Regions from separate parts of the Streptomyces sp. NPDC091289 genome, predicted to be linked through region 3. Evidence: riboswitches for the same ligand, from Rfam matches in the RefSeq annotation. Region 3 holds a riboswitch; each other region holds the start of a gene.

Region 1 (3,263 bases), on a different contig from region 3:
TCCGCGTACATCGACGCGGCCGTCGGCAGCGCGGCGGCCGAGGCCACGGTGCCGGTGAGCAACACCCGATGAAGCGACCCGCCATCGCCGTCACCGGCCTGGGGATGATCACCCCGGTCGGCCACACCACCGACACCACCTGGGACGGAGTCCGCGCCGGGGAGTCGCCCGCCCGCACCGTCCCCGAACTGCGGGGCTGCGCCGTCGACTTCGCCTGCACGGTCGCCGGCATCGACCTCGACGACGCCGTCGGCGGCCGGACCGCGTTCCGGATGGGCCGGTACGTCAAGTTCGCCGTCCTGGCAGCCCGGGAGGCGGTCGCCGACGCCGGGCTCGACCCCGCGCACTGGGACAGCCCCCGGGTCGCCGTCGTGGTCGGCACCAGCAGCGGAGGATCCGCCGGACTCACCGAACAGGCCGTCGCCCTGGAGCGGCGCGGCCCCGAGGCCACCTCGCCCTCGGGCATCCTGCTGACCATCCCGAACATGCCCGCGGCCGAGATCGCCATCCGGATGAAGGCCACCGGACCCAGCCTCGCCCCGTGCACGGCCTGTTCGTCCGGGGTGACCGCGCTGTCGGTGGCCCGGGACATGCTGACGCTGGGCCACTGCGACATCGCCATCGCCGGGGCCACCGAGTCGATCGTGTTCCCGGTCGCCATGACCGGCTTCGCCCGCTCCGGCGCGGCAGCGCTGCGGGACGGCGACCCCGCCCGCCTCTGCCGGCCCTTCGCCGCCGACCGGGCCGGGATCGTCATGGGCGAGGGCGCGGCCATCATGGTCCTGGAGCGGGCCGAGGACGCCCGTGCCCGAGGAGCCTCGCCCCGGGCGCTGATCGCGGGCACCGGCGCCACCACCGACGCCCACCACCCCACCAGCCCCCACCCCTCCGGGGACATCGCACGGGCGGCCGTCGACGGCGCGCTGCGCGACGCGGGCTGGCACGCCGAGGACGTCGACCACGTCAACGCGCACGGGACGTCGACCCCCCTCAACGACGCCACCGAGGCAGCCCTCATCGCCCGGGCCTACCCGCACCGGCCGCCCGTCACCGCCCCCAAGGGCGTACTGGGCCACTGCATGGGGGCGGCCGGCGCCATCGAGGCGGGCCTGACGATCCTCACGCTCCAGCACGGGCTGGTCCCGCCGATCGCGAACCTGGACGCCCCCGAGCCCGGGTTCGACATCGACTGCGTCACCAAGGTCCCGCGCGAGGTGCCCGTACGGCGGGCCGTCAGCCACTCCTTCGGCTTCGGCGGCCACAACGCGGTGATCGCCCTCCAGGCTCCGTAGCCCGGGCGGAATCCGCCGGGCCGGTGCGGCCGGGACGATCCCGCGCCGCACCGGCCCCGCGCACAGTGACCCGCCGCACCGCGTCTGATCTGCGGGAAGGCGCGTGATAGCTTGCCGGGGCCAGTCGAACCCCAGCGACGGGGTCAGGGAATCCGGTGCGAATCCGGAACTGACGCGCAGCGGTGAGGGGGACGGGCGGGGCCACGGCCACTGGAGCACCCAGGTGCTCCGGGAAGGCGTCCCGCCCGGACGAACCCGAGTCCGAAGACCTGCTGGCATCCGCGCCCCGAACCGGGGCACGGGAACCGTACGACGGGCTCCGCGGCTGGGCCCAGAGACAACAGAGGTCCTTCGTGCTGTCCACGGCCACCCCCGCCCCGATACGTACCGCCGCCCTGCTCGCGGCGGGACTCCTCCTGCTGACCGCCTGCGGCGGCGACGGGAGCACCACGGCCGCCGAGGGCGGCAAGGCCGACGGGTTTCCGCTCACCCTCGAGAACTGCGGACGCACCGTCACGGTGAAGACCCCGCCCCAGCGGGCCGTCTCCGTCGACCAGGGCTCGACCGAGATCCTCCTCTCGCTCGGCCTCGCCGACCGGCTCGCGGGCACCGCCACCTGGAGCGACCCGGTGATGAAGGGCCTGGAGAAGGCCAACAAGGGCGTGGAGCGCATATCGGAGAACCGGCCCTCCTCGGAGAAGGTCCTCGACAAGGAGCCCGACTTCGTCTCCGCCTCCTTCGCCTCCACCCTCGCCAAGGGCGGCGTCGCCCCCCGCGAACAGTTCGAGAAGCTCGGCGTCCCCACGTACATCTCGCCCGCCGACTGCACCGGCAAGGACAACAGCGGCGGCGGCGACGGAGCCCGTACCGCGCCCCTCACGATGGACAGCGTCTACACCGAAGTCCGTGAGCTCTCCCAGGTGTTCGGCGTCCCCGAGCGCGGTGAGAAGCTGGTGAAGAAGCTCCGGGCACGGGTGGACAGGGCCACCGACGGCATCGACGCCTCGGACGCCTCCCTCCTCTACTGGTTCTCCGACTCCAAGGCCCCCTACCTCGCGGGCTGCTGCGGTGCCCCCGGCGTCATCACCAAGGAACTCGGCGCGAAGAACGTCTTCGACGACACCCACGACGAATGGCCCCAGATCAGCTGGGAGACCGTCGCCGACCGCAACCCCGACGTCCTGGTCATCGGCGACCTGAGCCGCACCATGCAGAGCGCCGAGAGCGCCGAGAAGAAGATCGAGTTCCTGGAGTCCAACCCGGTCACCAAGACCATGGACGCGGTCAGGAACCGCCGCTACGTGCTGCTCAGCGGCCAGGCCATGAACCCCACCATCCGGACCGTCGAGGGCCTGGAGCGCGTCGCGGCCGGACTGCGCGACTTCGGGCTCGCGGGGTGAGCGGAGGGAACCCGACGGTGCAGCGGTCCGCCGGTGAACGGCGGGTCGGCGGGCCGGTCCAGGCACTGCTCTGGGCCGGCGGCGTCCTGCTCCTGCTGCTCTCCGTCGCGGTCGCCGTGACCATCGGGCCCGCCCGGATCTCCGTGCCCGACGTCTGGTCCGCCGTCGCCGCGCACCTCGGGTTCGGCGCCAGTGACCTCAGCCCGATCCGCGACGGCATCATCTGGAACCTCCGCATGCCCCGCACCCTTCTCGCCGCCGTGTGCGGCGCGGGGCTCGCGGTGTGCGGCACGGTGATGCAGTCCCTGCTGCGCAACCCGCTCGCCGACCCCTTCGTCCTCGGCGTCTCCTCCGGAGCCTCGACCGGGGCGGTCGTGGTGGTCGTCCTCGGGGTCGGCGGGGGAGCGGTGTCGCTGTCGGCCGGGGCGTTCGTCGGGGCGCTGTGCTCGTTCGCCCTGGTGCTGCTGCTCAGCCACACCCTCGGCGGCTCCACCGACCGGGTCGTCCTCTCCGGCGTCGCCGCGATGCAGCTCTTCTCCGCCCTGACCTCCTTCGTCGTGATGACCTCCGC
Region 2 (3,263 bases), on a different contig from region 3:
CACGTCCGCCTGATGGGCGAGGGCCTCACCGCCCGCGGCGGTGATGGCGGCGACGGCGGCCTCCGCCTCGGTCCGGTTGCCCGCGTAGTTCACGACGACCGCGAACCCGTCGGCGGCGAGCCGCTCGGCGCTCTCGCGGCCGATGCCCCGGGATCCCCCGGTGACCACGGCCACCCGGCGCGGGGCGTCGGATGCGAACTGTTCGGTCATGGTCCGTTCGGTCATGGCAGTGCTCCTGGCGACTGGGGTCGCGGCGGTCCCGTGAAACCCGATGGGATCAACGCTAACACCATGACGTTAGCAGCGCTACCCCGAAGGCGTAACGCTGCTAATGAACATTGCTACCCCTACCCCTCCTTCGCCCTGCCCGCACACGACAGAACCCGCCGGGGCGTGTCCGGCGGGTTCTGTCGTGTGCCTCACGCACGCGCGTCCGTACGCACGGCCCGTTCAGTTCACCGCACTCGCGGTGCGGGGCGTCGCCGCAGGGACGGCGGGCGTCAGGAGCCGTTCGGTGAGGTAGCCGAAGACGATGCCGAAGACGCTCCACAACGTCGCCTGGACCGCGAGCGTCGAGAGCCGGAACTCCCACAGCAGGCCGGCCGGGAAGTCCTTGCCCACCTCGTCGAAGGAGGGCAGGAAGGCGTAGGCGAGACCGATCAGCAGAACGAAGCCGGCGACGGCCGCGATGGTCGCGTTCCAGTTGCCCAGGCGAGGAGCGAGCCGCCTGCCGATGATGACGGCGGCGACGGCCAGCAGCACGCTGAGGGCGACCATCAGGAAGAACAGGGCGGTGCGCTTGCCGATGGTGTCGGGGTTGCCGACGGCAGGCGGGTTCGCCGGGTACTTCAGGAACGGCACGACGTAGACCGTGAGCAGGGCGGCACCCGCGATCAGCGCCGCCGTGGCCCGGGGGCCGAAGTTCCCGATGCGGCCCAGCGCGTAGCAGAACACGAGGGCGGCGATTCCGCCCACGGCGACGCCGAAGACCAGGACGCCGGTGGCGAGTCCGCCGGTCGCCTGCATGGTGCGGCTGACCAGTTCCTCGCCGCCTCCGTGGTCATGGCTGTGGGCCTCTTCGAGGGCGATGGCCGCGTCCACCTGGGACTCACCGAGGAAGTAGGCGACGGCGAGCGCGAGCGCACCCGCGATCAGGCCCGCGAGCATGCCGCGCACGAGCAGAGCTCTGACAGATATGGAGTTCACGATGGTTTCCTGTTTTCTCTTGCTTCCCGTGTCCGCTGATTCCCTGGTTCCTCAGGTGCCTCAGTGGCAGGGGAAGCCGAGCAGGTGACGGCCGTCGTGAACCCACTCGTGGACGCCTTCGCCCGAGATGAGCGCGGTGGCGCCCTGTTCGGCGCCGACGAAGTAGAGCAGGACGAGCATGAGAATGCCGAAGAAGACCGCCCACGGGGCAATGGCCTTCGCCGAGATCGGAGCGATCGCGGATGTCCCGGTTGCGGGAACGGCGGACTGTGCCATCGCAGTACCTCCTGTGGGAACACGCGTCCCTGTCGTGGTGCCTCGGACGAAGGTGCCGGGTCTGACTTCCCCGCACGGATGCGGGTTCACAGTGGCGCGACCGTGCCGGATTCTCACCGGACTTCCGTCACACCCTCGTCATGGTCGACGTGACCATACCGCCTGTACGCAGGTGCCGCCATGGTCCAATCTGCGGGGCCGCCGAGCACGGATCCCTTGGGACGGCAGGCCTTTGGGGCCCATGGTGAAGGAGTGAGGGCAGGGACATGACAGTACGGGTGATGTTGATCTCACCGGCGATGAACGCGGCGCTCCGGGAGGCCCGCTTCGACGGCGACGCCCCCCTGGACCGGTCCGGCCGGGAGCGTGCGCGGGCAGCGGCCGGCGCGGTGCCGGCGGCCGGGCTCGTGCTGAGCGGCCCGTCCGAGCGGTGCCGTGAGACCACCGAAGCGCTCGGTCTGACGGCCCGGGCCGAACCGGCCCCGGCCGGCTGGGACCTGGCGCGCTGGGCCGGCCGCCGCCTCGACGAGGTGGCGGCCGCCGAGCCCGAGCGGGTGGCCGCCTGGCTCGGCGACCCCTCGGCGGCTCCGCACGGCGGCGAGTCGCTGTGCGACCTGGTCGGGAGGGTCGGCCGGTGGCTGGACTCCCTCGGTGGACCGGACGCACCCGGCACCGGTTTCCTGGCGGTGGCCGAGGCCGCCGTCGTCCGGGCGGCGGTCGTCCATGGTCTGCGGCTGCCGCCGGAGGCGTTCTGGCGGCTGGACGTCGCCCCGCTGACGCTGACCGAACTCAGCGGGCGGTCGGGCCGGTGGAACGTGGGACTGGGCCGCCCCCTGACCGCTCCCCCGGCCGACTGAACGTCACGGCACCTCGCTGTCCCGCCAGTCGGGCCGGATCAGCACGGCCGTGGCGACGATGCCGTCCTCGATCCGCCACAGCCCGTGCAGCGTCGTCGGCAGCGCCGGGTCGGTGAGCAGCAGACGTGCGGCGAAGGCACCGTCGGCGGCGGCACCGCCCCGAGGACCGTCACCGCCGCCCGGAAGACTACTGCCGTCCCGGCTGTCCTGACCGTCGATCCGATGGAACGTCAGGTCGGCCTCGGCGAAGTCGAGTTCGAGGCCGGTGACCGGATACCAGGCCTTGAAGACGCTCTCCTTGGCGCTGAACAGCACCCGGTCCCAGTGGATGTCGTCCGAGCCCTCCGGCGCGGGCGGACCGATCCGCTCGCGTTCGGCGGGCAGCGTCACCAACTCCCTTACGCCGGTGGGGAGCGGGGCGTGAGGTTCCGCGTCGATGCCCAGTGACAGCACCTCCTTGGCACGGGCCAGCGCCGCCGCCCGGTACCCGGCGCAGTGGGTCAGGCTGCCGACGATTCCCTCGGGCCACAGCGGTCTTCCCCGGTGGCCGTGGAGCACGGGCACCGGCGGCAGGCCGAGTCCGGCCATGGCGCGCCGGGCGCAGGCGCGGGCCGTCGCGAAGTCGTTCCTGCGTTTGGCCACGCTCTTGGCGACCAGCGCCTCCTCCTCCGGGAAGAGGTTTCCGTCCGGGACGGTCTCCGCGCGGGTGTCCGCGCAGGACACGTCGGCGGGCAGCAGCCGCTCGATCACGAGGTGCCTCCGGGGGTACGCCGCTGTGCGGTCGGTTCGGCGCCGGTCCGGGCCGGTGGGGCGGGTTCGCCCTCGTACGGGAGGATCTGCCGCAGCAGTCCGCGCGGGTGTCCCCGCTCCCGCCACTCCCTGGGGTAGCCGATGGAGACCTCCTCGAAGCGCACCCCGTCGTAC
Region 3 (3,263 bases):
CGGCCAGTTCAGCTCGGTGTCGTAGTGGTCGGGGTGCAGCACACCGCGCGCGGCACGCGTCTCGGACCAGGCGGGCAGCGGACCGGAGCGCTCCGCGAGGTCGCAGGACGCCTCGTACGCGGCGAGCATGATCCGCTCGGAGATCTTCGTGGAGAGCGCGCGGGCCTGCGGCGAGTCGAAGGGCAGACGCAGCTGGAAGAAGACGTCCTGGAGGCCCATCGCACCCAGGCCCACCGGTCGCCAGCGGGAGTTGGAGCGCCCGGCCTGCTCGGTCGGGTAGAAGTTGATGTCGACGACCCGGTCCAGGAAGGTCACGGCGGTACGGACGGTGGCGTCCAGGCGCTCCCAGTCGATCGAGCCGTTCGCGACGAACGCGCCCAGGTTGACCGAGCCCAGGTTGCAGACGGCCGTCTCGCCGTCGTCGGTGACCTCAAGGATCTCCGTGCACAGGTTCGAGGAGTGCACGACCCGGCCCGGCTCGGCCGTCTGGTTCGCGGTCCGGTTGGAGGCGTCCTTGAACGTCATCCAGCCCTGACCGGTCTGCGCGAGGGTCCGCATCATCCGGCCGTACAGCTCACGCGCCGGAATCGTCCTGCGGGCCAGGCCCTTGGCCTCGGCCGCGCGGTAGGCGGCGTCGAACGCGTCGCCCCACAGGTCCACCAGCTCGGGCACCTCGGCGGGCGAGAACAGCGACCAGTCGGTGTCCGCGTCGACCCGGCGCATGAACTCGTCCGGGATCCAGTGCGCCAGGTTCAGGTTGTGCGTACGCCGCTGGTCCTCACCGGTGTTGTCGCGGAGCTCCAGGAACTCCTCGATGTCCGCGTGCCAGGTCTCCAGGTAGACCGCGGCCGCGCCCTTGCGCCGGCCGCCCTGGTTCACCGCCGCGACGGAGGCGTCCAGCGTCTTGAGGAACGGCACGATGCCGTTGGAGTGCCCGTTGGTGCCCCGGATCAGCGAACCCCGGGCGCGGATGCGGGAGTAGGAGAGGCCGATACCGCCCGCGTGCTTCGAGAGGCGTGCCACCTGGTGGTAGCGGTCGTAGATCGAGTCCAGCTCGTCCTTCGGCGAGTCCAGCAGATAGCAGGAGGACATCTGCGGGTGCCGGGTGCCGGAGTTGAAGAGGGTGGGGGAGGAGGGGAGGTAGTCCAGCCGGCTCATCAGCCCGTAGAGCGCGGCGACCTCGTCCAGCGCCCGCACCGACTCGTCCTCGGCGAGGCCGGCGGCCACGCGCAGCATGAAGTGCTGCGGGGTCTCGATGACCTGGCGGGTGATCGGGTGGCGCAGGAGGTAACGGCTGTGCAGCGTACGGAGACCGAAGTAGCCGAAGCGGTCGTCGGCGCCGTCCGCCAGCGTCCGCTCGACGAGCTCGTCCAGCGCCGTGGAGTGCAGCTCCACGAACGCGGCGGTGCGGTCGGCGATCAGGCCCTCGCGGTGTCCGACGGCGACCGAGGCGGAGAAGGACGTCGCGCCCTGCCCCGCGGCCTCGTCCGCGATCGTGCGGGTCAGCAGCCGGGCGGCGAGCCGGGAGTACGCCGGGTCCTCGGAGATCAGCCCCGCGGCGGCCTCGGTGGCCAGCGAGCGCAGCTCGGCCTCGTCGGAACGGGCGTTGCGCCCGCGCAGCGCGGCGGCCGCGACCCGGCCGGGGTCGGTGTCGGGCAGATCGACGGTGAGGTCGGTCAGGGTCCGCAGCAAGGCGGTCCCGGGTCCGTCGTTCGGGGCTTTACCGGCCGTGGTGGACGCTGCGGACTCGGCGGATTCGGTGGCTGAAACCGGATCGGCGGGCGCGATGGTCACTGGGCTTTCCCTCGCTCGGCAGGGGGCCGGCGGAAGGCGGGGAAGCCGGGCAGCGCGAAACCCCGGGCAGGGCAGCACAGCTGACGGCGTCCACCGGCCTATCCGCGAGGCCCGGACGTCTGGCGTCCGGTTCGGTCGAGCCGGACGCGCTGTCGACAGGTCTTCGGACTTCAGGTGTGCAAAAGCACACTGATCACACCGTTGCGGGACAGTTCCGGATTCGCACCGGATTCCCCTGCGACGACAGCGAGGTCGAGCATACATGTGGGGGCCGCCAGATGCTGCGGCCCCCACATGTTGTGTCGCGACGATTTAATACGCCCCTCAGGAGACCGCCCCCAGCTCCAGCCGGAAGGTCATGAGGCGCAGGCCCGGCACCGGTTCCCAGTCCCGTTCGGGGGTCCGCACAAAGCCGAGCCGACGGTAGATCCTATGGGCCGAGAGCATGGCCGGCTGCGTCGACAGCACCAGTCCCCGGACGCCTTCGGTGGACCGGGCGCGCTCGACGCACGCCCGCACGAGGGCCTCTCCCACGCCCCGGCCGCGCCCCGCGCGGGCCACGGCCAGCATCCGGAATTCGGCCTCGTCCGGACCGGCGATGTCGCGCCACGGAGTGCCGGGAGCGGCATATGTCACACCCCCGAGCACCGTCCCGTCCGTGTCGAGTGCGACCAGCACCTCGGCCTCGGCCGCCCGCTGTTGGACCGCCCGCAGTTTGAGCAGATACGGGTCCTGCGGGCCGTCCAGCAGATCGTCGCCGAGATACGCCTCGGCGATGATCTCGCCGAGCACGGCGTACTCGCCGGGCTCCGCCACCCTGATCGTCAGATCCATCAGCCACTCGCTCCCACGTCGTTGTTCGGGGCGCCGTCGCCCACCGGCGGCAGGTCGCCGCGCTCGACCGGCTGCCGCCCGGAGGCCTCCCCGGCCGGCGGCAGCACCCGGTCCAGCTCGTGGTCGTCGGCGCGGTGGGCGAGCAGCGAGGCCGACCGCAGCGTCGCCCGGTCCACGTCCCGGAGCGTCCCGCTCACCGTGACCACGAGTCCCGCCTGCTCCCGGGCGTACGCGTGGCCCGACTCCGTGGCGCGGTACCACTGTTCGCCCTGCCGCTCGCAGGTCACCAGGGGCTCCTGGCCGCCCTCGGGCGCGGGATTCTCCGTACAGTCGGCCACGGCGGGCGGGCGGCGCTCCACCGACAGCCGGATCTGCCCGCCCTCGGGCGTGGTGTAGACGCTGCCGAACCCGTCGTCGCCGATCACCCCGACCGACTGGTGGGCCAGCGTGTACCCCGGGACCTCGGTCACCCACACATGCTCCGTGAGGGTCTGCGCGGCCCGTGCCCGCGCCTCCAGCTCCGCCCGGTCGGGCGCCGGAGCGGTCGAGCCGCTCCGCCCCGCCGCCTCCGAGCCGGGCGCCCGCTCGGTGCCGCAGCCCGTCGCCGCCGCCAGGGCCAACGCCAGCGTCATGGT

The links. Region 3 has a riboswitch for cobalamin ahead of ACIQPT_RS29995 (ribonucleoside-diphosphate reductase subunit alpha). Riboswitches for the same ligand answer to the same signal wherever they lie in the genome.
Region 1: it holds a riboswitch for cobalamin, as region 3 does, so the genes downstream of both, ACIQPT_RS27190 (ABC transporter substrate-binding protein) here and ACIQPT_RS29995 (ribonucleoside-diphosphate reductase subunit alpha) in region 3, are expected to answer to the same signal.
Region 2: it holds a riboswitch for cobalamin, as region 3 does, so the genes downstream of both, ACIQPT_RS01180 (CbtB-domain containing protein) here and ACIQPT_RS29995 (ribonucleoside-diphosphate reductase subunit alpha) in region 3, are expected to answer to the same signal.

What each region holds. Positions count from the first base shown of each region.
Region 1 covers NZ_JBIVUT010000021.1:162,608-165,870, forward strand. The annotation lists gene ACIQPT_RS27180 (acyl carrier protein) at 1-72, shown strand, start outside; gene ACIQPT_RS27185 (beta-ketoacyl-[acyl-carrier-protein] synthase family protein) at 69-1,292, shown strand; cobalamin riboswitch at 1,397-1,584, shown strand; gene ACIQPT_RS27190 (ABC transporter substrate-binding protein) at 1,646-2,692, shown strand; gene ACIQPT_RS27195 (FecCD family ABC transporter permease) at 2,710-3,263, shown strand, end outside.
Region 2 covers NZ_JBIVUT010000001.1:289,363-292,625, forward strand. The annotation lists gene ACIQPT_RS01170 (SDR family oxidoreductase) at 1-210, opposite strand, end outside; gene ACIQPT_RS01175 (CbtA family protein) at 451-1,206, opposite strand; gene ACIQPT_RS01180 (CbtB-domain containing protein) at 1,267-1,482, opposite strand; adenosylcobalamin (AdoCbl) riboswitch at 1,528-1,622, opposite strand; gene ACIQPT_RS01185 (histidine phosphatase family protein) at 1,749-2,339, shown strand; gene ACIQPT_RS01190 (4'-phosphopantetheinyl transferase) at 2,343-3,089, opposite strand; gene ACIQPT_RS01195 (metallophosphoesterase family protein) at 3,086-3,263, opposite strand, start outside.
Region 3 covers NZ_JBIVUT010000026.1:23,268-26,530, reverse strand. The annotation lists gene ACIQPT_RS29995 (ribonucleoside-diphosphate reductase subunit alpha) at 1-1,794, opposite strand, end outside; cobalamin riboswitch at 1,931-2,066, opposite strand; gene ACIQPT_RS29990 (GNAT family N-acetyltransferase) at 2,119-2,628, opposite strand; gene ACIQPT_RS29985 (hypothetical protein) at 2,628-3,263, opposite strand, start outside.